DNA from 3 places in the Streptomyces sp. NPDC101194 genome. Region 2 is predicted to be linked to each of the others. Evidence: riboswitches for the same ligand, from Rfam matches in the RefSeq annotation. Region 2 holds a riboswitch; each other region holds the start of a gene.
The links. Region 2 has a riboswitch for cobalamin ahead of metE (5-methyltetrahydropteroyltriglutamate--homocysteine S-methyltransferase). Riboswitches for the same ligand answer to the same signal wherever they lie in the genome.
Positions count from the first base shown of each region.

Region 1: linked by a shared signal. The riboswitch ahead of ACIRP2_RS34295 (prenyltransferase/squalene oxidase repeat-containing protein) and the one ahead of metE (5-methyltetrahydropteroyltriglutamate--homocysteine S-methyltransferase) in region 2 are both predicted to bind cobalamin.
Region 3: linked by a shared signal. The riboswitch ahead of ACIRP2_RS03555 (prenyltransferase/squalene oxidase repeat-containing protein) and the one ahead of metE (5-methyltetrahydropteroyltriglutamate--homocysteine S-methyltransferase) in region 2 are both predicted to bind cobalamin.

Region 1 covers NZ_JBIWOS010000013.1:84-7,909, reverse strand. The annotation lists gene ACIRP2_RS34310 (ABC transporter ATP-binding protein) at 1-1,028, opposite strand, end outside; gene ACIRP2_RS34305 (energy-coupling factor transporter transmembrane component T) at 1,025-2,212, opposite strand; gene ACIRP2_RS34300 (hypothetical protein) at 2,217-3,137, opposite strand; gene ACIRP2_RS34295 (prenyltransferase/squalene oxidase repeat-containing protein) at 3,134-5,746, opposite strand; cobalamin riboswitch at 5,889-6,029, opposite strand; cobalamin riboswitch at 6,102-6,241, shown strand; gene ACIRP2_RS34290 (hypothetical protein) at 6,338-7,750, shown strand.
Region 2 covers NZ_JBIWOS010000008.1:15,469-23,294, forward strand. The annotation lists gene ACIRP2_RS26785 (short-chain fatty acyl-CoA regulator family protein) at 1-572, opposite strand, end outside; gene ACIRP2_RS26790 (MmgE/PrpD family protein) at 783-2,294, shown strand; gene prpB (methylisocitrate lyase) at 2,294-3,199, shown strand; gene ACIRP2_RS26800 (bifunctional 2-methylcitrate synthase/citrate synthase) at 3,293-4,432, shown strand; cobalamin riboswitch at 4,569-4,795, shown strand; gene metE (5-methyltetrahydropteroyltriglutamate--homocysteine S-methyltransferase) at 4,962-7,286, shown strand; gene ACIRP2_RS26810 (hypothetical protein) at 7,391-7,720, shown strand; gene ACIRP2_RS26815 (hypothetical protein) at 7,792-7,826, opposite strand, start outside.
Region 3 covers NZ_JBIWOS010000001.1:802,205-810,030, reverse strand. The annotation lists gene ACIRP2_RS03560 (MBL fold metallo-hydrolase) at 306-1,361, shown strand; cobalamin riboswitch at 1,538-1,673, shown strand; gene ACIRP2_RS03555 (prenyltransferase/squalene oxidase repeat-containing protein) at 1,781-3,055, shown strand; gene ACIRP2_RS03550 (SCO2322 family protein) at 3,052-3,738, shown strand; gene ACIRP2_RS03545 (energy-coupling factor transporter transmembrane protein EcfT) at 3,735-4,910, shown strand; gene ACIRP2_RS03540 (ATP-binding cassette domain-containing protein) at 4,907-6,631, shown strand; gene ACIRP2_RS03535 (ECF transporter S component) at 6,628-7,479, shown strand; gene ACIRP2_RS03530 (transglycosylase SLT domain-containing protein) at 7,801-7,826, shown strand, end outside.

The DNA.
Region 1 (7,826 bases), on a different contig from region 2:
CCGGCCTTGCGCGGTCCGGAGCCCTGGAGCGCCCAGAGGAGCGAGGACTTGCCGGAGCCGTTACGGCCCATGAGCGCGGTGATCTCCCCACCCCGCAGGTCGAGGTCGACCTCCCGTACGGCCGGCACGCCGTGGTAGGTCACCGTGACGCCGCGGGCGGTGAGCAGCTGCGGGAGGTCGGTCTCCGGAGCGGGTCGTACGGGCGGGGGAGTGCGGTCGGCCAGCCGGGTACGCAGGGGCACGGCGGTGCGGCGGGCGTCGCGGATGGAGAGCGGGAGCGGGGCCCAGCCGGCGGCGCGGCCCAACTCCACGATGGGCGGTGCGATCGAAGACGTACGGAAGATCTCCGCAGGCGGGCCGGACACCACGCGGCCGTCCCCGGGGAGGTGGATGACCCGGTCGGCGTACTGGACGACGCGCTCCAGGCGGTGTTCGGCGAGGAGGACGGTGACGCCGAGGTCGTGGACGAGGCGGGTGACCGCGGCCAGGACCTCTTCGGCGGCGGTGGGGTCGAGGGCGGAGGTGGGCTCGTCCAGGACGAGGATGCGGGGGTGGGCGGTGAGGACGGAGCCGATGGCCACGCGTTGCTGTTGGCCGCCGGAGAGTTCGTGCAGGGAGCGGTGGCGCAGGTCGGCGAGGCCGAGGAGGTCGAGGGTCTCCTCGACGCGCTTGCGCATCGTGGCGGGCGGGACAGCCAGTTGCTCCATGGCGTAGGCGAGTTCCTCCTCGACGGTGTCGGTGACGAAGCCGTCGAGCGGGTCCTGTCCCACCACGCCCACCACGTCGGCGAGTTCGCGGGGCGGGTGGTCGGCGGTGTCGCGGCCGTCGACGGTGACCCGGCCGTAGAGGGTGCCGCCGGTGAAGTGCGGGACGAGTCCGTTGACGGCGCCGAGGAGGGTGGACTTGCCGACGCCGGTGTGGCCGACGACCAGACAGAGCTCGCCTTCGTCCACGGTGAGGTCCATATCGCGCAGGACCGGCTCGGCCGTGTCCTCGTACTGGACGGTGACCTGGTCGAAGGTGATCACTTGGGTTCCTCGGTGCGCTGGGCGGGGACGGTGGGCCGGGCAGCCGGAGCCGGCGGTGGTGCCAGGAACCCGGCGGTCCCTGCCAGGAGGATGGCCGCGGCCGGAACCAGGGGCAGGGTCGGCCAGCTGAGCGGATAGATGGAGGGGTTGAGCTCGGCGGCGTTGAAGCCGACGTTGGCGAAGAGGAGGACGGCGGAGAGGACCCCGCAGCCGGCAACGGCCCATTCGGCGAAGTGCCAGGGGTCGGGCCGGTAGGTGGTCCGGGTGATGCGGCGGCCGCCGAGGCGGAGCCCGGCGAAGCACAGCAGCGCGCCCGCGCCCATGGCGGGGAGGCCGAGCAGCTTGGGGGCGGTGGCGTCGAGGAGTCCGTAGGCCCCGGTGCACAGGCCGCACATGCCGAGCAGCATGAGGGCGCCGGTGGCCCGGCGGGAGCGGCGGGTGGCGGTACCGGCCCGGCCGTAGCCGCGCGAGTCCATGGCCGCGGCCAGGCGCAGGGAGCGTTCCAGGGCGTCTTCGAGGACGGGGACGATGATGCCGCGCAGGGCGCGCAGGCCCGTGGAGCGGCCGGCCCGCAGCCGTTTGGCCCGGTGTACGCGTTGCACGCTCTGTACGAGTTGGGGTGCGACGCTGAGGGAGACGGTGACGGCGACGCCCAGTTCGTAGAGGGCTCCGGGCAGGACGCGCAGGGCCCGTTTGGGGTTGGCGAGGGTGTTGGCGGCGCCGATGCAGCAGAGCATGCAGGCCAGGCGCAGCCCGTCCGTCGCTGCGGAGAGCAGCGCCTCCAGGGAGACGGGGCCGCCGAGTTGGATACCGGCGTACCAGTCGGGCGTGGGGATGTGAGGGAGGGAGAACAGGAAGTGGTCGCGGGGGGTGATGCCGGTGGCGAAGACCGCGCGGAACAGAACGCGGATGGTGACCACGGTGAGGGCCAGGTACAGGTAGTACTTGAAGCCGCGGGCCCAGGGGGCCTCGGTGCGGCGCATGGTGATGACGTAGCCGAGGACCGCAAGGACGAGGAAGAGCAGCAGCGGGTTGTTGGTGCGGCTGACGGCGGTGGCCAGGGCCAGAGCCCAGATCCACCAGGCGACCGGATGCAGGGTGCGGGGCAGACGGCGGCCGCCCGCGTCCGGCGCCGGGCCGGACGCGGGCGGCTTCACCGGTGCCGCGGGGAGGGCAGGTGCCACGCGGCTACTCCGTACGGCGGCGGCGCTTGGCGGCGAACACGGCGGCGGCGCCGATCAGCAGCACCAGCGCTCCGGTGGCGACGGCGGGCAGGTACGAGCCCACGTCGTGCTTCGCGTCCGCGGCGGGGGCCGCCTCGACGACCTGGGGGCTGGGGGCCGGCGCCGCTGCCGCGGGGGCACTGGCCGACGGGGTCGGGGTGATGCTCTCGGAGGGGCTCGCCGAGGGAGAGGGGCTCTCCGGGGCCGTGGCGCTCGGCGGCGGTGTCGTCGCCGGAGCGGCCGGGGGCGGGTTCTCGGGCTTGGGCCCGGTGTTGACGTTCGGAGGGAGCGGCTTGGCGGTGCGGGTGTCCTGGGGTGTGGGTCCGCCGGTGGGCTTGGTGTTCTTGGCGCGCAGCTGGTCGGGGGTGACGGTGGGCCTGCCCTCGGTGCCCTCGATGTTCGTTCCACCGAAGATCCACAGGTCGACGCTGCCGGGCTTGGGCTTGTAGAGCATGGCGCCGAGCTGGCTGTACTGCCAGGTGTTCTGCCCGGGGTCGGCGTGCCAGTACGACCAGTAGGCGGAGGCGGGCGGGGTCAGGACGCAGTCGTCCTGCTGCGGCGTCGGGAACTGCTTGCCGCCCTGGTGGCCGCTGTAGCCGATCCGGCAGATGAAGGCGGGGCCGTCGTGGCCCGTACCCGTAGTGGCCCAGCCGCCCTGGTTGAGGAGCTCGTAGCCGGTGGTCGGGGTGGTACCACAGGAGCGGTAGACGGGACCGCCCCAGTGGCTGAAGTCCACCGCGAGCACGACCCCCGAGGAGGTGGTGCACTGGCCCATCGGCTGCGGCGCGGCCCCGGCCGGGGCCGCGGTGGCGGCGAGCGCCGCCGCCGCCAGCCCCATCGCGGCGGCCGTTCGCGCCAGCGCCCGCATAAAGCGGTTGTGGCTCATGCCTCGCTCCCCGGCGTCACGCGGCGGCGCTTCGCGGCGCGGGTGAGGCTCCAGCCGCCGAGGGTCAGGACCAGAGCCGCGGCGGCGAGGGCGCCGACCTGGGCTCCGGTGGAGGCGAGCGGACCACCGGCCGACCCGGAGCGAGAGCCGCCCGCAGAGCCGGTGCCGCCGCCGTTCTCGCCCGGCGTCACGATGACGGGCGAGCCGTTGCCGCCGGACGTGCCGCCCGAGGTGCCTCCGGACGTGCTGGGGATCGGCTCAGGGGTGGTGCCGGTCAGGTCGCGGGTCAGGACGCCGAAGGAGATGCCGGTGGTGCCGCCGACGGCCTGGGCGGAGGCGCGCAGGTCGGAGCCGGTCTGGCCGCCCTTGGCGACGTTGAAGCCGCCGTCCTCCTTCTGCTGGGTCGCGAGCCAGGCCAGTGCCTTGTCGACCGCCGCCTGGGAGTCTGCGTCGGGGAGGAGGTCCACGGTCATGGCGGCCATGGCGGTGGAGTCCACTTCGGGGCCGCTGGGCTCGCCGATGAGGCTGACCCAGGCGCCCGAGGGGGTCTGCAGGCTCTTGAGGTAGGCGGCAGGCTCGGCCGCGGCGGTCTTCTCGCCGGCGCGGAGCTGGGCCATGACGCCGAGGGACTGCTTGAAGACGGAGGTGGCGTAGGCGTAGTTGCCCTTGGCCGCGCATTCCTGCAGGGTCGAGGTCTTCGCCTGGCAGGTGATCTCGGAGAGGGCGGCGATCAAGTCCTGGCCGCCGAAGTTCCGGGGGTCGCGGCCCACGGCCTCGGCGAGCACGGCCGCCTTGCCGATGGAGCCGCCGTTCGCGTACTTCGTGCCGACGAGGGTCCACTCGTGGATCCCGCGCTTCTGCCCGTCCTTGCCGCCCTTGTCCATGAAGTCGACGATGCGGCGCAGGGCGGCGTTGCCCTCGCCGGTGGCGGCGAGGGCGTACGCGCCGTCGATGGTCAGGCCGTAGTCGGCGAAGCCGGTGCCGGGCTGGCTCTCGTAGAACCGCCCCTGGACCAGCCGGGACGGGGCCGTCAGGTACGCGACACCCTTCTTCGCGTCGGGCCCCTCACCGGCCGGCGGTGTGGTCGGGGGGTCGGTCGGGGTCGGCGGTTCGACCGGCTTGGCGGTCAGGGCGGCGAGATCGCCGCCGGCGCCCGCGAGCGCGGCCGTCGCCGTGGGGTACAGGCGGGAATCCGTGTCGTCCTCGGCGAAGCCGAACCCGCCTGACGGGAGCTGGCGCTGGGAGAGCCAGGAGACTCCCGCGTCCGCGAACGCCTCGTCACCGAGGGCGCGCAGCGCCTGGGCGGCCCAGGCGGTGGCTGCCGGGTTGCCGGTCGTCTCGTAGTAGACGGCGGGCCAGGCGCCGGTCGCCAGCTGGGACCTCTTGAGGTAGCCACGGGCCTTCTGGAGCACCGCCTCGTGGCCTCCGGCCCGTTCAAGGGCCAGGGCGATCAGGCCGGTGGCGCCCGCCTCGCTCTCACATCCCGGGCTGCCGGGCCGGATGAGGACACTGGTGAACCCGCCGTCCTCGCACTGGAGGACGGTCAGCCGGGCCACGGAACCTGCCGGGGGCGTCATACCGGCGTTGACGAGGGCGATGACGGCCATGGCCTGGGCGTCGGCCTGGCCGGTAGTACGGAAGTCGCCCTTGGTGAAGCAGCCCTTGATCGTCTCGCCGTCGCCGATGTCGCGGGGGCAGGCATACTTCACGAGGTCGCCGAGCAGGTCGTGCCCGCCGAACGCGCGGGGATCCTTGCCGGTGGCCTCGGCGACGAGGGCGAGGCGGGCCGCGGCGGTGGCGTCGGGGATCCCGTCCTTGCCGGCCGGGTAGGCGTACGCGTCGGTCTGCACGGGCGTGGCGAGGAAGTCGGCGATCTTCTTCGCCACCGGGCTCTTGCGGTCGGCCGCCGCGAGGGCGAACACCGCTTCTGTGGTGAGGAAGTGGTTCGGGGTGGTGGAGCCCTCGTCGACGACGCGCTCGCCGTCCGTCAGCGTGCCGGTGACCCAGCGGGTGGTCGCGGGCACGTCGACCCGACCGGCCGGAACCTTGGGCGGAGACGTCGGAACGGTGGGGTCGGGGGTGGTGAAACCGCGAACGTCGTCCGGAGTGAAGGACGGCTTGCCCTTCGTGCCGGCGATGTCGGTGCCGCCGTAGACCCAGGCCTCCACGTCGCCGGGCTTCGGGTGCCGGGCCATGGCCCCCTGCTGGCTGTAGGACCACTTCCGCTGCCCGGGCGAGGCGGTCCAGTACGACCAGTAGGCCGTCGCCTGCGGCGTGAGGACGCAGCTCTCCTTGTCGGGCGTGGGGTACTGCGTACCGGTGCCCTTGCCGATGCGGCAGATGAAGGCGGGGCCGTCGTGGACGGTGCCCTCCATGGTGAACCCGGCTGTCTGCAGCAGTTCGTAGCCAGTGGTGGGGGTGGTGTCGCAGCCCTTCTCCACCTTGCCGCCGAAGGGGCCGAAGTCCACGGCGACGAGGGCGCCGCTGGTGGCTGTGCACTGCTCGATCGGATCGGCCGATGCGGGCGCCGTCCCGCCCGCGAAGGTCACGCCCGCGGCGAAGGTCAGCAGCGCCGCAGATGTGAGCGACAACAGTCCCTTGTGCCCCATGCGTTGCTTTGATTGCTGTGCGGTCCCCACCACGGCCCCTCGTGTCGGCCGGGCGGACCAGCGCGTGGCAAAAGAGCTCCCGCAGCGGGAAGGGCCGCGGGGAAGCCGTTTCGAACCACGCCGTAGTCCGCGACGGCGTTTCTCGCTGCAAAAACCTGGCCCCAGGCATTCCGACTCGCCCGGGACGGTGCCGGGCCTACGGTTGCGGGTCAGCGCCGGATTCCGACCGGCTTCCCCTGGAGCTGAGTGCTTATCAGTCGGAGTGGACCACGCGGAGAAAGACACCGTCAAGGTGGTCTGTGTCTCAGATGACAGGCTCAGGTCCCGCTCGATCGAGACCGCTCTCGACAGCTGGCGGACCCTTGAACACTCGGGTAGCGTCCTGGGCTGCCACATGGGGGAACCTGGTGCGAATCCGGGGCTGACGCGCAGCGGTGTGGGACGGCAGGGGGCCGTCACCGAGCCCGAATGCCCATCTGGTGATGCAAATCCCAAGCCGTACCACGCGTTCGGACGGCCGCCACTGTGCTCCGGGCCGCCCGCCCGCACGAGCCTCGGTCAGGTCGGCGTCCCTCATTCCAGGAGCAGGCCATGTCCCGTCCCCGCACCTCCCGCCGCCTCACGCTCGCGGTGCCCGCCGCGCTCGGAGCCCTCGCCCTCACCGCGCTGCCGGCCTTCGCGACCTCGTCGCCCGCGCAGATCGCCACGTCCAAGACCAATGGTGTGACCTATCTCAAGTCCCTTCAGGCCGCGGACGGTTCGTACGCGGGCAGCGGACTGTCCAACGAGTGGGCGTTCACCACCTTCGCGGCCGCCGGAACCGCCGTGGTGGACGTCTACCCCGGCGGCGACACCACGAAGAACGCGCGCGCCGTCTACCGCAACCTGCTCTCGACGGCGGGCTGGCCGCAGGCCTCCCCGGTGGCCACCGACTACGAGCGCGGCACCCTCAACGCCTACGCCGCCGGTATCGACCCGGCCCGCGTCTCCGCCTCGCGCAACCTCATCGCGCACGTCTACTCCTACTGGCAGACGGCCGAGGCGGGCTACTTCGGCCCGTCCGGAAACTTCAACGGCACCGTCTTCGCCGCCCTCGCGCTGGGCGGCGCCAAGACCCAGGGCGGCACGAACCGCGTTCCGCAGGCGCTGACCGACTCCATGGTCACCCGCATCCGCGCCAACCAGCACGTCGACGGAGGCTGGACCTACCAGAAGGGCGAGGGCAACCCCACCGTTCTGAATTCCACGAGCGACGTCGACATGACCGGCGCCGCCATGGCCGCGCTCTGCGTCTCCGGCGTCTCGAACACCGACGCCGACGTCGTCCAGGCGAAGAACTTCCTCAAGAGCACCCTCGTCTCCCCCAGCGGCGCGTTCAACTCCCTCTACGGGGTCAACACCAGTTCCAACGGCTGGGGCGTCGCGGGCCTCAACGCCTGTGGTTTCAACCCCCAGACCGGCGACTTCCTCACCGGCAGCGGCAAGACGCCGATCGACTTCCTGATAGCCAACCAGTACAACCCGGCGGGGGGCTTCAAGTACAAGCCCTCCGACACCGCGCCGACCGCCTACGCCTCCATCGACGCCCTGCGCGCCGTCGCAGGCGGCGGATTCACCGCTGCCCCGCCCGTCCCGGTCACCCCCGGAGCCCCGCAGTGGGTGGCCCAGTCCACCTTCACCGCCGGGACGGCCACGAAGCTCGCGCTGACCGTCGACGACGGCGCGGGCAACCTCAAGGTCTGCTCGGTGTCCTTCACGCCGACCGGGACGACCACCACCCTCGGTGACGTCCTCAACGCCGCGGTGACCTCCGCGGCCCCGTCCGGATGCGTCAGCAGCGTCGCGCCGTCCTCCGGCACCGGCACGATCACGGCGGTCAACGGCAAGGCCAACAGCGGCTCCAACACCTGGAAGGTCAGCGTCGACGGCTCCTCCTTCGCGGGTGCGGCCCGCGACAAGGTCATCAATGTGGGCGACACGATCGCCCTGCGGTGGGGTGCCTGATCATCAGATACCGGTGCGGGGTGGGGGGGGGGGGGGCGCCCCCCCCCCCCCCCCCCCCCCCGCGGGGGGGGGGGGG
Region 2 (7,826 bases):
AGCTTTCCGAGGCGTTCCTGCAGCGCGTCCGAGATGCGTCCGGGCAGCAGGTCGAGCTCCGAGGCCAGGGTCTCGGCCGCGGTGTCGAGGGGTTCGAAGTGGTTGTGGTGCGCGTAGAAGAAGTCCCGGACCTCGTCGTGCGGGTCCCCGGCCGACAGGGCCGGGCCGTCGCCGCCGGGGGCCAGGGCGGCGGCGCGCTCCACCGTGTCGCGGTAGCGCCGGTGCAGGGCCACCAGGGCCCGCGCGATCTCCGGATGGGCCCGGGCTGCCTCGGTGATCTCCGCGGTGTCGGGCAGGGCCGTACCGCACGCCTCGTCGGCCAGAGCACCCCGCAGATCCACGGCGAGACGGTCGTCGTCGGTGTCGGAGAAGAACTCGGCATCCACGCCGAACACCTCGGCGATCCGAAGCAGCACCGCGGCCGTGAGGGGACGCTGGCCCTGTTCGAGCTGGTTGGCGTAGCTCGCCGAGATGTGCAGGGCGCGGGCCATCTCCACCTGGTTCATGCCGTGCTCGCGGCGCAGCCGGCGCAGTTTGCCCTGCGTGTAGACCTTCGACAGTTCCTGCGGCACGACAGCACCCCTTCCTGAACTCCGGGCCCCGTCACAGCCAGGACCGGCATTCGCGAATCTAACATCTGCAGGATTCGCAAACCTTCGCAGATTCGCAGCTCCGGCCTGTACGAGATCCGCAGCTTCGCTCCGTCGCGCCCGGGCCGACGGGCGGGCAGTCTCTTGTCCGTGGGGCGCACCGGCCTCACACACCGGCTTGTGAGGAGTCCCGTGATCGAGCACCGCGTCCGCGTCCACCCCAGCTCCGACCGGCTGCCCCGGCAGGAGCAGCTCGCCTGGAAACTCGCCCTGACCGCGACCTCGGACGCGCCGCAGGATCCGCAGGCCGCGGCGATGGCCGTGAACCGGGTCGTCGACAACGCCGCCGTGGCCGTCGCCTCCCTCACCCGCCGCCCGGTCGCCGTGGCCCGGACGCAGGCCACCGCCCACGCAGAGCCCGTCGGCCGGGGCGCGTCGGTCTTCGGCAGCGGCGCACGGGTCTCACCGGAATGGGCGGCCTGGGCCAACGGCACCGCCGTCCGCGAACTGGACTTCCACGACACCTACCTGGCCGCCGACTACTCCCACCCGGGCGACAACATCCCTTCCCTCCTGGCCGTCGGACAGCACACCGGCCGCTCCGGAGCCGACCTCCTGCGCGGGATCATCGCCGCGTACGAGGTGCACGTGGCCCTGGTGAAGGGCATCTGCCTGCACGCGCACCGCATCGACCACGTCGCCCACCTGAGCGCGGCCACCGCCTGCGGGCTGGGAGCGCTGCTGGAACTGCCGACGGAGACGGTGTATCAGGCCGTGCAGCAGGCCGTGCACACCACGACCGCCACCCGCCAGTCCCGCAAGGGGGAGATCTCCAGCTGGAAGGCGTACGCGCCCGCCTTCGCCGGGAAGGTCGCGATCGAGGCGGTGGACCGGGCGATGCGCGGCGAGGGCTCACCCTCGCCGATCTACGAGGGTGAGGACGGCTTTCTGGCACGGATGCTGAACGGGTCGGACTCCGACTACGCGGTCCTGCTGCCCGAGCCGGGCGAGCCCCGCCGGGCCATCCTCGACACGTACACGAAGGAGCACTCCGCCGAGTACCAGGCCCAAGCCGTCATCGACCTGGCCCGTCGGCTGCGCGAGAAGACCGGCCCGCTGGAGAGGGTCCGCTCGGTGGTCCTGCACACCAGCCACCACACCCACCAGGTGATCGGCTCGGGAGCCAACGACCCCCAGAAGTACGACCCGTCCGCCAGCCGGGAGACCCTCGACCACTCCATCCCGTACATCCTCGCCGTCGCGCTGGAGGACGGGACCTGGCACCACGAACGCTCGTACGCCCCCGAGCGAGCCGCCCGCACCAGCACCGTCGAGCTGTGGCGGAAGATCACCACGGTCGAGGACCTGCGGTGGACGCGCCGCTACCACGACCCGGACCCGCTGCGCCGGGCCTTCGGCGGCCGGATCGTCATCACCTTCCAGGACGGCTCGGTGATGGAGGACGAGCTGGCGGTGGCCGACGCCCACCCGGCCGGCGCCCGCCCCTTCGACCGGGCCGCGTACGAGGGCAAGTTCCGCACCCTCGCCGAGCACATCGTCACCCCGGACGGCCAGGACCGGTTCCTGTCCACGGCGGGGCGGCTGGCCGAACTCTCCACCGACGAGCTCACCGGACTCTTCCCGACCGTCGACACCGAGGCCGTCGCCCGCCACGACGCCGGCCTCCCGAAGGGCCTGTTCTGATGCTCCACACCCGCGCCACGCCCTCCGAGCGCCGCCGTGCCCTGCGCGCCCGCCTCGCCGAGGGCCGCATCCTCCCCCTGCCGGGGGCGATCAACCCCTACTCCGCCCGGCTGATCCAGGAGGCCGGTTTCGAGGCCGCCTACCTCTCCGGCGCGGTCCTCGCGGCCGACCTTGGCTTGCCGGACATCGGGCTGACCACCTCCACCGAGATCGCCGCCCGCGCCGCCCAGACGACCGGGGTCACCGACCTCCCGGTGCTCATCGACGCCGACACCGGCTTCGGTGAGCCCATGAACGCCGCCCGCACCCTCCAGCTCATGGAGGACGCCGGCCTCGCCGGTCTCCATCTGGAAGACCAGGTCAACCCCAAGCGCTGCGGCCACCTCGACGGCAAGAACGTCGTACCGGCACAGGACATGGTCCGCAAGCTCCGGGCCGCCGTCGATGCCCGCCGCGACCCCGACTTCCTCCTCATGGCCCGCACCGACGCCCGCGCCGTCGAGGGCCTCGACGCGGCGACCGAGCGGGCCAGGGCTTACGTGGACGCGGGCGCCGACGCGATCTTCCCCGAAGCCCTCGCGAACGAAGCCGAGTTCGAGGCCTTCCGCAAGGCTGTCGACGTCCCGCTCCTGGCCAACATGACCGAGTTCGGCAAGGGCCCCCTGCTCGGAGCCGGCACTCTGGAGGACCTCGGCTACGACATCGTCCTCTACCCGGTCACCCTCTTCCGCTACGCCATGGGCGCCGTGGAGGACGGACTGCGCAGGATCGCCGCCGAGGGCACCCAGGCAGGCCTGCTGGAGGGCATGCAGACCCGCTCGCGCCTCTACGAGGTCCTCGACTACGAGAGCTACGGCTCCTTCGACGCGGCCGTCTTCGACTTCACCCTCCCGCCCCACGCCTGAACCCCGACATCCGCAGACCCGACGGCCGTTCCGGGGACTCCATCAGCCCCCGGAACGGCCCCGCCTGCCCCTTTCAGCCCCCGGAGGCTCCTCGTGACCAGCACCGCCCCGGAGATCCATCGCGGCCTCGCCGGCGTGGTGGCCGACACCACCGCCATCTCCACCGTGGTCGCCGACACCAACTCCCTGACCTACCGCGGCTACCCCGTGCAGGACCTCGCCGCCCGCTGCTCCTTCGAGGAGGTCGCCCACCTGCTGTGGCATGGTGAGCTGCCCGACGCCGGACAGCTGCGCGAGTTCACAGCCCGAGAACGCGCCCTGCGCCCACTGGACCGCACCACCACCGAACTCCTGGCCCGGCTGCCGCACACCTGCCACCCGATGGACGTGCTGCGTACCGCCGTCAGCTTCCTCGGCGCCGAGGACCCCGCGGAGGACGACGGCAGTCCGGCCGCCAACCTCACCAAGTCCCTGACCCTGCTCGCCCGGCTGCCCGTCGTGGTGGCCGCCGACCACCGGCGCCGCCACGGCCTGGAGCCCATCCGGCCCGACGCGGACCTCGGGTATACCGAGAACTTCTTCCACATGTGCTTCGGCGAGGTCCCCGACCCGGCGGTGGTCCGTTGCTTCGAGATCTCCCTGATCCTCTACGCCGAGCACAGCTTCAACGCCTCCACCTTCACCGCCCGTGTCGTCACCTCTACCCTCTCCGACCTGCACAGCGCGGTCACGGCCGCGATCGGCGCCCTCAAGGGCCCCCTCCACGGAGGCGCAAACGAGGCCGTGATGCACATGCTGGAAGAGATTGGCGACCCCGAGGAGGCGGAGAGCTGGCTGGACGGAGCCCTCGCAGCCAAGCGCAAGATCATGGGCTTCGGGCACCGCGTCTACAAGCACGGCGACTCCCGCGTCCCCATCATGCAGAAGGCCCTGGTGGACCTCATCGCCCGCTCGGGCGACCCGGAGACCACCCGCCTGGCCACCCTCCACGCCGCCCTGCGGCACGCCATGATCAGCCGCAAGGGCATCCACCCCAACCTGGACTACCCGGCCGGCCTCGCCTACCACCTCATGGGGTTCGACGTCCCCGCGTTCACCCCCATCTTCGTGATGAGCCGCATCACCGGATGGACCGCCCACATCACCGAACAGCTCGCCCACAACTCCCTCATCAGGCCCCTGGCTTCGTACGACGGCCCCGGCCAGCGGGAGGTGCCGCTCAGAGCATCCTGAGCCCGGACCGTCGGCCGGAGCTGCCCGACAGGCCCGGCCCCGGGCCGAAGCACGCACCGCGGCCCTCGCCCCGTCGCGTCTCATTTCCGACGTCCGACATGTGGACCGCTGTACTCGCGCCTCGGTGGAACGACCTAGGGTGGCCGGTGCAGCTGGTTCGCCCCGTCCGCCAGGCGGGATGCGTCGTAAGAGGGAACCCGGTGGGAATCCGGGACTGCCCCGCAGCGGTGAGCGGGAACGACCGCCGTCATACGCACTGGGACCGGACAACGGTCCTGGGAAGCGACGGCCAGTAGGTGCCCGCCGGGAGACCGGCAGGCGTGTCCGCGAGTCCGAAGACCTGCCCGTTGCCCGTGTGCGGCCGATGCCGTGCGCGGATATCCCGGTGACCTCGTGGGCGGGTCGGCGTACACAGCGAGCGGCACGTGCGGCCTTGATTCCGCGGCGTGGTCCGTGCGTTCTGTCGTTCCCTTCGCGTCCGCTCCCGTCGCCGGGATGTTCCTGGACACATCTCGCGAAGGAGAGTTCCGTGACAGCGAAGCCCGCAGCCGCGGTCGTACGAGCCACCGTGTACGGCTACCCCCGCCAGGGTCAGAACCGCGAACTGAAGAAGGCCGTCGAGGGCTACTGGAAGGGTCGCGTCACCGCTGACGCCCTCCGGGACACCGCCGCCGAACTGCGCCGCTCGAACTGGCGGCAGCTGGCCGAGGCAGGCATCACCGAGGTACCGACCGGCGACTTCTCGTACTACGACCACGTGCTGGACACCAGCGTCATGGTCGGCGCCGTCCCCGCACGCCACCGTGCGGCCGTCGACGTGGACGCCCTGGACGGCTACTTCGCCATGGCGCGCGGCACTCAGGATGTCGCCCCGCTGGAGATGACCAAGTGGTTCGACACCAACTACCACTACCTGGTCCCCGAACTCGGCCCGGACACCGTCTTCACCGCGGATTCGTCCAAGCAGGTGGCCGAGCTGGAGGAGGCCATGGCCCTGGGCCACACGGCCCGCCCGGTCCTCGTCGGCCCGATCACCTACCTCCTGCTGGCCAAGCCGGCTCCCGGCGTCGCCGCCGACTTCGAGCCGCTGACCCTGCTGGACCGGCTGCTCCCCGTATACGCGGAGGTCCTCGCCGACCTGCGGGCCGCCGGAGCGGAGTGGGTACAGCTCGACGAACCGGCGCTGGTCCAGGACCGCACCCCGGCCGACCTGAACGCCGCCGCCCGCGTCTACCGCGAGCTCGGCGCCCTGACCGATCGGCCCAAGCTGCTCGTCGCCTCGTACTTCGGCCGGCTGGGCGAGGCCCTCCAGGTCCTCGCGGCCTCTCCCGTGGAAGGCATCGGGCTCGACTTCACCGACAGCGGCGCGGCCAACCTCGACGACCTGGCCTCTGTGGGCGGCCTGCCCGGCAAGCGCCTCGTCGCGGGCGTGGTCAACGGCCGCAACATCTGGATCAACGACTACCAGAAGTCCCTGACCACCCTCGGCACCCTCCTCGGCCTCGCCGACCGGGTGGACGTCGCCGCGTCCAGCTCCCTCCTGCACGTGCCGCTCGACGCCTCCGCCGAACGGGACATCGACCCGCAGGTCCGCCGCTGGCTCGCCTTCGCCCGCCAGAAGACCCAGGAGATCGCCACCCTGGCCCGCGGGCTCGCCCAGGGCACGGACGCCATCGCGCCCGAACTCGCGGCCAACCGTGCCGACCTGGCCTCCCGCGCCGGCTCCGCCCTCACCCACGACCCCGCCGTCCAGGCCCGCACCGCCGCCGTGACCGATGCCGATGGGCGCCGCGCCCAGCCGTACGCCGAACGTGCCGTCGCCCAGCGGGCGCACCTTGGCCTGCCGCTCCTGCCGACGACCACCATCGGCTCCTTCCCGCAGACCGACGAACTGCGCGTCGCCCGGGCGGACCTCCGCGCCGGGCGGATCGACGCCGCCGGCTACGAGGAGCGCATCAAGGCGGAGATCGGTGAGGTGATCTCCTTCCAGGAGAAGACCGGCATCGACGTCCTCGTCCACGGCGAGCCCGAACGCAACGACATGGTGCAGTACTTCGCCGAGCAGTTGACGGGATACCTCGCGACCCAGCACGGCTGGGTGCAGTCCTACGGCACCCGCTACGTGCGGCCGCCGGTGCTGGCCGGGGACATCTCCCGCCCCGAGCCGATGACCGTTCGCTGGACCTCGCACGCCCAGTCCCTGACCTCGAAGCCGGTCAAGGGCATGCTGACCGGTCCGGTCACCATGCTCGCCTGGTCCTTCGTACGCGACGACCAGCCGCTCGGCGAGACCGCCCGCCAGGTCGCCCTCGCCCTCCGCGACGAGGTGAACGACCTGGAGGCCGCCGGGACCTCCGTTATCCAGGTCGACGAACCCGCCCTGCGCGAGACCCTCCCGCTGCGCGCCGCCGACCACGCCGCCTACCTGGACTGGGCCACCGAGTCCTTCCGGCTCACCACCAGCGGTGCCCGGCCGGACACCCAGATCCACACCCACATGTGCTATGCCGAGTTCGGCGACATCGTCCAGGCCATCGACGACCTCGACGCCGATGTCATCAGCCTGGAAGCCACCCGCTCCCACATGCAGGTCGCCCGCGAACTTGCCGCCCACGGCTACCCTCGGGAGGCCGGCCCCGGTGTCTGGGACATCCACTCCCCGCGCGTCCCCAGCACCGAGGAAGCGGCGAACCTGCTGCGCATCGGCCTGAAGGCCATCCCCGCCGAGCGGTTGTGGGTCAACCCCGACTGCGGTCTGAAGACCCGCGGCTGGACCGAGACCCGCGCCTCCCTGGGGAACCTCGCCGCCGCCGCCCGTGAAGTCCGTACGGAGCTGACGACAGCCAACTCCTGATCAATCCTGCTGCGGGCCGGCGGCCCCGAGGCCGCCGGCCCGCGACCGGCCGAGAGAGACGGGAACGGACCCGCCACGGCGGGCCGAGCGACGGAAGGTCACCTGTGGCGAAACACAAACCCCGGCACATCGTGGTCGACGGGCAGCCCATGGTGGCGTTGACGTCCAAGGAATACGGTGAACCGGCCGCCAAGCGACGCCAAGTGGGCGGAATGGGATCCCGGCTCCGCGTCGTCCGCGATGAACTGGTGGCCCTGTCGGGCTTCCTGGAAGCGCTGGTGCGAGCACTGGAGGCCGAAGGGACGTCCGCGCGACGGACCGATCCCGACAGCCAGGTTCAGGCCCTGTTGGCCACCGCACCCCGACTGCTGGGGCAGGCGCGGGGCATCGCCGGTCGGCGACGGGGCAGTCCCGCACCGCGCCCCGGGCAGTAGGGGGCGGGCCGAAACCGGCACGTCATCCGCTGACGGCCGACACCCGTCGCGCTCCCGCGCTTTCCTTCACGTCACGCTCGCCTACTCTCGGCCCACCCGACGATCT
Region 3 (7,826 bases), on a different contig from region 2:
CCCCGCGCCGACGCATGGACCGTGGCCCGCGCGGCGCAGGACGCACACGGGCCACGGGCCACGGGCAAGAACGTGGGGCGGCCCGCGCCCGGCATCCCACCGGCGCGGCCGCCCCGCGGGCCGTCGGCGGCCGTCCCGCGATCCCGGGCACTCCGAACTCCCCGGCTGCGCAGGGCAGATGGACGTACCGACAGATGGTCGACCGGGGCTACTACTGAAACAAGTTCTCGTTACAGTGGGCGCGGTGCGCCGCACACCCGTACGTCCGGTGCGCCGACCAGGCCTCGAAGAGAGATGGGGAGCCCATGACGCAGGTGACCGACCATGGCGGGGGCGTGCACAGCATCAAGGTCCCCATCCCGGACAATCCGCTCGGCCACACCCTCGTCCATGTCCTCGACACCGGTCGCGGGCCGGTCCTGATCGACACGGGCTGGGACGATCCGGAGGCGTGGGACACCCTCACCGCCGGGCTCGACGCCATCGGTACGGGCATCGGCGACATCCACGGGGTGGTCATCACCCATCACCATCCCGACCACCACGGCCTCTCCGGTCAGGTGCGCGAGGCGTCCGGGGCCTGGATCGCCATGCACGCGGCGGACGCCGCGATCGTGCGACGCACCCGTGAGGCCCGGCCCGGCACCTGGCTGTCGTACCTCCTGACGAAGCTCACCGCGGTCGGTGCGCCCGAGGAGCATCTCGCGCCGCTGCGGGCCGCGGTCGAGGGCGGTCGGATGCGCACGCTGCCGGGGCTGCGGTCCGCGCTCCCGGACCGGGAGATCGTTCCGGGTGAGCTCCTCGACCTGGCGGGCCGCCGACTGCGGGCGATCTGGACTCCGGGGCACACGCCCGGTCATGTCTGTCTGCATCTGGAGGAGGAGCATCCGGGGAATCTGCCGGGCCGGGGGCGCCTGTTCTCGGGGGATCATCTGCTGCCGGGGATCAGCCCGCACATCGGGCTGTACGAGGACCCGGACGCCGCGCAGGGCGCCGCCCCCGCCGCCGGGGGAGACCCCATCGGTGACTACCTCGGCTCGCTGGAGCACATCGGCCGGCTCGGCGTGGCGGAGGTGCTGCCCGCCCACCAGTACGCGTTCACGGACGCCGCGGGGCGCGTACGGGAACTCCTGGACCATCACGAGGAGCGGCTGACCGGACTGCTCAAGCTGCTGGCCGCACCGCTCACGCCGTGGGAGCTGGCCGAGCGGATGGAGTGGAACCGGCCGTGGGAGCAGATCTCGCACGGTTCGCGGAACATCGCCGTCTCGGAGGCCGAGGCTCACCTGCGGCGTCTGGTCAGGCTGGGGCGCGCGGAGGCGGTGGCGGGGAGCGAGCCGGTGACGTACATCGCGGTGTGAAGGGCGCGGCGGGCCGTCGGGCGGGGGGCTCGTCCGGCCTCTCCCGGGCGCTCGGGCTCCGGCACGGGCCGGGCTTCCGGCAGGCGCGGTGAACCGTCGCCCGCCGGGGGCCGCACCGGGCCGCCGGCCGTCCCGTGGGGGACGGGCCCCGGACGGCCCCGGAACCCGTCCGACCCCGCCCGGTAGAGTGTGCGGGTCGTCATCATGCCCGTTCAGGGGGAAGCCGGTGCGAATCCGGCGCTGACCACGCAGCCGTGAACCGTCGTCGCAGACGGTGAGTCGGAATGCCCTGTCCCCGGTCGTGACCGGCTCGCGACCTCCGGAACCCCGGTGGTCGGCACCGTCGAGGTATACGGAGCCGGAGCCTGGTGCCTGAGCGTGCCTGTGCCCGGTTCCCCGCAGGAGAGGCCCCGCCCGCCATGACCGTACGCCGCAGCGCGGCAACGCTCGCCGCCATCGCCACCGTGCTCTGTGCGGCCGCTGCCCCGGTCGCGGTGGCGGCGCCGTCCCCCTCCCCTTCACCGTCCGTCGCCCTGCCGTCCGGGCTGTACGGCACGAAGGACCCGACCTACGACGGTGTCTGGCGGCAGTCGCTGGCCTTCCTCGCCCAGCGGCTGGAGGGCGTCACGCCCGCCACGGAGTCGGTGGACTGGCTGATCGCCCAGCAGTGCGGCAACGGCGCCTACGCCGCGTACCGGCCCGACGTCTCCCGGCCCTGCACCGAGAAGACGGTGCTGGACACCAATGCCACCGCGGCCGCCGTCCAGGCGTTCGTCGAGGTGGGCGGGCACCGGGACACCGTGAACAACTCGGTCCGCTGGCTGAAGTCCGTACAGAACGAGGACGGCGGCTGGGGCTACACCGCCGGCGCGCCCAGCGACGCCAACTCCACCTCGCTGGTGATCGGCGCCCTCGCCCGGCAGGGCCAGCGGCTCGCGGACATCACCACACCGGGCGGCAAGACCCCCTACTCCCCGCTGCTCGCGCTCGCGATCCCGTGCGGCGGCAAGGACGGCGGCGCCTTCGCCTACCAGCCCGACAAGGCCGGCAAGCTCGCCGCCAACGCGGACGCCACCGCGGCCGCCGTGCTCGGCACGATGGGCAAGGCGCTGGCCGTCGGGAACAACGCCGCGGTCAAGGGGACCAGCTGCCACCCGGGGTCCGATCCCACGCCCGAGCAGGCCGCCCAGAACGGCGCCCACTACCTCGCGAACGCCCTCGCCACGAGCGGCCACCTCGACCTGGCCCCGATGCCCGGCGCCACCGACACCACCCCGCAGCCCGACTTCGGCAACACCGCGGACGCGGTCGTCGCCCTGTCCGCCGCGGGCCACCAGGACAAGGCCGCCAAGGCCGTGGCCTGGCTGAAGAAGAACTCCGGCCCCTGGGCCGAGCAGAACGGTCCCGCCGCCTACGCGCAGCTGGTCCTGGCCGCGCACGCGACCGGCTCCGACGCGCGCGACTTCAACGGCGTCGACCTCGTCGACCGGCTGAACGCGACCGGTCCCACGCCCGCGGCCGTCACGACGCCCGACCCGTCCGCCGACACCGGGTACGAGGCCACGGAGAAGGACCAGGTGCACAGCGGCGACGACGTGATCGGTGGCGTGTGGTGGTTCATCGGCATCGGCCTCGTCGTCGCCGCGGCCGCGGCCTTCCTGATCAGCGGTCGGCGCAAGAACCGGCAGCTGTGAGGCGGGCGGGAAGGGCCACCGCGCTGCTGGTGGCCCTGGCTGCCGTCCTGACCGTGCTCGGCGCGGGGACGGCCCAGGCGGCCGGCTACCGGTACTGGTCGTTCTGGGAGAGCTCCGGCACCGGCTGGACGTACGCCACCCAGGGCCCCTCCCTGGTCCGGCCGGACGACGGCACGGTGCAGGGCTTCCGGTTCTCGGTCAGCGAGGACTCCCAGGACTCGGCGAAGCCGCGCCGCTCCCCCGATTTCGCGAAGATCTGCGCGGACACCCCGGCCCAGGACGGCACCAAGCGGGTCGCGCTGGTCATCGACCCGGGTACGGCGGCGGACGCCCCGGCCGACGAGACGCCGCCCGCCCCGCGTACCGCGTGCGCGCGGGTCGCCCCGGACGCGAGCACCGCCGAGGCGCTCGCCTCGGTGGCCGGACCGCTGCGTTACAGCAGCGACGCGCTGCTCTGCGCCATCTCCGGCTATCCGGGCTCGGGCTGCGGCGAACAGGTCTCGGGCGACGGCCACGCGACACCTTCCGCGGCGGCGTCCCCGGGCGCCTCCGCCCCCGCCGCCGCCTCCGCCGGGTCGGGCGGCTCCGGCGGCGGGCCGTCCGCCGGGGTGCTCGTCGGCGTCGGCGCCGTTCTCCTCCTCGGCATCGCCGCAGTCGTGCAGGCCCGCCGCCGCCGCGGATGACCGCCCCGACCAGCGGCCCGGTGACCGGCGCCACCGGCACCGTCCGGCCGCACCGGCCGCTGCGCGCCCCCGGGGCGACCCGGAGCAACGCCCTGCCCGCCGGGGCCTGGTGGCTGTGGGCGCTCGGTCTCGCCACCGCCGCGTCCCGGACCACCAATCCACTGCTGCTCGGGCTGCTGGTGGGGGTCGCGGGCTATGTGGTCGCGGCGCGCCGCACGGACGCGCCGTGGGCCCGTTCGTACGGGGCGTTCATCAAGATCGGGTTGTTCGTCGTCGGTGTGCGGCTGGTCTTCTCGGTCTTCCTCGGTTCGCCGATCCCCGGGACGCATCCGGTGTTCACGCTCCCCGAGGTGCCGCTGCCCGACTGGGCGAAGGGCGTCAGGATCGGCGGCCGGGTCACCGCCGAGCAACTGGTCTTCGCGCTGTACGACGGGGCGAAGCTGGCGACCCTGCTGATCTGCCTCGGTGCGGCGAACTCGCTCGCCAACCCGGCCCGGCTGCTGAAGTCGCTGCCGGGTGCGCTGTACGAGGCGGGGGTCGCCGTCGTCGTCGCCATGACGTTCGCGCCGAACATGGTCGCCGACGTGGCGCGGCTGCGCACCGCACGGCGGCTGCGGGGCCGTCCGACCGGTGGCGTCAAGGCGGTGCTCCAGATCGGACTGCCGGTCCTGGAGGGTGCGTTGGAGCGGTCGGTGGCGGTGGCGGCCTCGATGGACGCGCGCGGATACGGGCGCACGGCCCAGGTCCCGCCCGCCGTCCGGCACACCACGAACGTCCTCACGCTCGGCGGACTGCTCGGAGTGTGCGCGGGCACGTACGGGCTGCTGGCCGCGCAGGGCGCGGTGTACGGACTGCCGCTGCTGATCGCCGGGCTGGTCGCCGCGATGGCCGGGCTGCGGCTCGGCGGGGCCCGCTCGGTCCGCACCCGCTACCGGCCCGACCGGTGGGGTGTGCGGGCCTGGCTGGTGGCGGGTTCGGGGGTCGCCGTGGCCGTGGCGATGGTCTGGGCGGGCGGTGTCGACGCGGAGGCGCTGCGGCCGGGCGTCGTACCGCTGGCCGCGCCGGTGCTTCCGCTGTGGCCCGCGGCGGCGGTGCTGATCGGGCTGTTGCCCGCCGTGGTGGCGCCCGTGCCGCCCCCGGTGGGCGCCCCGCATTCCAAGGAGAGCCAGTGATCCGGTTCGAGCATGTCTCGGTGCGCTACGAGGGCACCGAGCGCCCCACCCTGTCCGGGGTCGATCTGACCGTCCCGGAGGGCGAGTTGGTGCTGCTCGTCGGCCCGTCCGGGGTCGGCAAGTCGACGCTGCTGGGCGCCGTTTCCGGCCTGGTGCCGCACTTCACCGGCGGCACGCTGAGCGGCCGGGTCACGGTCGACGGGCGCGACACCCGTACCCACAAACCACGCGAACTCGCCGATCTGGTCGGCACGGTGGGTCAGGACCCGCTCTCCCACTTCGTCACCGACACGGTCGAGGACGAGCTGGCGTACGGGATGGAGTCGCTGGGTCTGGCCCCCGACGTGATGCGGCGGCGGGTCGAGGAGACCCTCGACCTGCTGGGTCTGGCCGGGCTGCGCGACCGGCCGATCGCCACGCTCTCCGGCGGCCAGCAGCAGCGGGTCGCGATCGGCTCGGTGCTCACCCCGCACCCGAAGGTCCTGGTCCTCGACGAGCCGACGTCCGCGCTGGACCCGGCGGCGGCCGAGGAGGTCCTCGCCGTGCTCCAGCGGCTGGTGCACGACCTCGGTACGACGGTCCTGATGGCGGAGCACCGGCTGGAGCGGGTGGTGCAGTACGCGGACCAGGTCGTCCTGCTGCCGTCACCGGGCGCGGCACCGGTCATGGGCGCGCCCGCGGAGATCATGGCCGTCTCCCCGGTCCACCCGCCGGTCGTCGCGCTGGGCCGGCTGGCGGGCTGGGAACCGCTGCCGCTCTCGGTCCGCGACGCCCGGCGCCGCGCGGCCGGTCTGCGCGAACGGCTGGCGTCGGCACGGCCGCCCGCCGCGCCGTCCGGACCGGCCGGGACCGCGGTGGCCCCGCTGCCCGCCGTCCCCGCACCGGCGCGGCACGGTGCCCTCGCCCGGCTGCTGGGCCGCGGCGCCCGGACCACCACCGCCGCTCCCGGTCCCGTGGGCGACATCCCGGCCCGCGTCGAGCGGCTCGGCGTACGGCGTGGACGCGTCGAGGCGCTGCGCGGGGTGACGCTCACCGTCGCCGCCGGCGAGACGGTCGCCCTGATGGGCCGCAACGGTGCGGGCAAATCCACCCTGCTGGCCGCGCTCGTGGGGATGGTCGAGCCCACCACCGGCACCGTCCTCGTCGGCGGCCGGACCCCGCACCGCACGCAGCCGCGCGAGATGGTGCGCCGGGTCGGGCTCGTACCGCAGGAGCCGCGCGATCTGCTGTACGCGGACACGGTCGCCGCCGAGTGCGCCGCGGCCGACGCCGACGCGGGCGCCGCGGCGGGCAGTTGCCGGGCCCTGGTCTCCGAGCTGCTGCCCGGTGTGCCGGACGACACCCACCCCCGTGATCTGTCCGAGGGCCAGCGGCTCGCGCTCGCCCTGGCCGTCGTGCTCACCGCGAGACCTCCACTGCTGCTCCTGGACGAGCCGACCCGGGGCCTGGACTACGCGGCGAAGGCCCGGCTGGTCACGGTGCTGCGCGCGCTCGCGGCCGAGGGCCACGCGATCGTCCTGGCCACGCACGACGTGGAGCTCGCCGCCGAGCTGGCGCACCGCGTGGTGATACTCGCCGACGGGGAGATCGTCGCGGACGGGGAGACCCGGCAGGTGGTGGTCTCCTCCCCGGCGTTCGCCCCGCAGACCGCGAAGATCCTCGCCCCGCAGGAGTGGCTGACCGTGACACAGGTGCGTCGCGCACTGGGAGCCGGGGCATGAGCACGAAGGCCGGCGAGAAGGGCCGCACCACAAACCGGCGCCCGGTACGGCCGATCCGTCTGGGGCCGCGCGCGATCGCCGCGCTCGTCCTGATCAGCGCGATCGGCGTGGTCGCGTTCGGCTGGCCGCTGCTGGCCGGCGCGGACTCCGGTCTGGCGCACTCCCGGGACGCGCCGTGGCTGTTCGCCGCGCTGCTGCCGCTGCTGGTCGGCGTGGTCGTCGCGGTGATCGCGGACTCTGGCCTCGACGCGAAGGCGGTGGCGATGCTGGGGGTGCTGGCGGCGGTCGGCGCCGCGCTGCGTCCACTGGGCGCGGGCACGGCGGGGCTGGAACCGATGTTCTTCCTGATGGTGCTGAGCGGCCGGGTGCTCGGGCCCGGCTTCGGCTTCGTGCTCGGCTCGGTGACGATGTTCGCCTCCGCGCTGCTCACCGGCGGAGTGGGGCCGTGGATGCCGTTCCAGATGCTGTCGATGGGCTGGTTCACGATGGGCGCGGGCCTGCTGCCGGGGCCGGACCGGCTGCGCGGTCGGGCCGAGTCGCTGATGCTCGCGGTGTACGGGTTCGTGGCGGCGTTCGCGTACGGCACGGTGATGAACCTGTACGGCTGGACGATCGTGCCCGGTCTCGGTTCGGGGATCTCGTTCCACGCGGGTGACCCGCTGGCGGAGAACCTGGTCCGCTTCCTCGCGTACTGCACGGCGACCTCGCTCGGCTGGGACCTGGGCCGGGCCGTACTCACCGTGGTGCTGACCCTCGCCATCGGCCCGACGCTGCTGAAGGCGCTGCGCCGGGCCACGCGCCGGGCCGCCTTCGAGGCCCGGGTCACATTCGACGCCTCCGGTGGGTGAGGGCTCCCACAGGGCGTTGGTCCTCCACGAAGCCGGGTAGTGGCCCCGCGGCCGCGGTGGGCACCGTCCCGCATCGGCTCCGACCTGCTCAGGAGCCCTTCGGGGTGGTCCGGACCGTGCGGGACCTTCGGCTCCGGGTGCGAGACGGGTTCGTACCGGAGGTCGTTGCCACGACCGAAAGCCGCCGCTCACACTGGATCACGTCGCCGAGCGCCGCCGGATCCCTCGCGAACGGACCGCGGTCGACGAAGACCGGTCCACCGCACGAGCGCACGATCCGGACCGGTCCGCGACTCCCCCGTACCCGACGTAAGGACTCCTGTGCCGTTCACCCGTGACATCCTCGC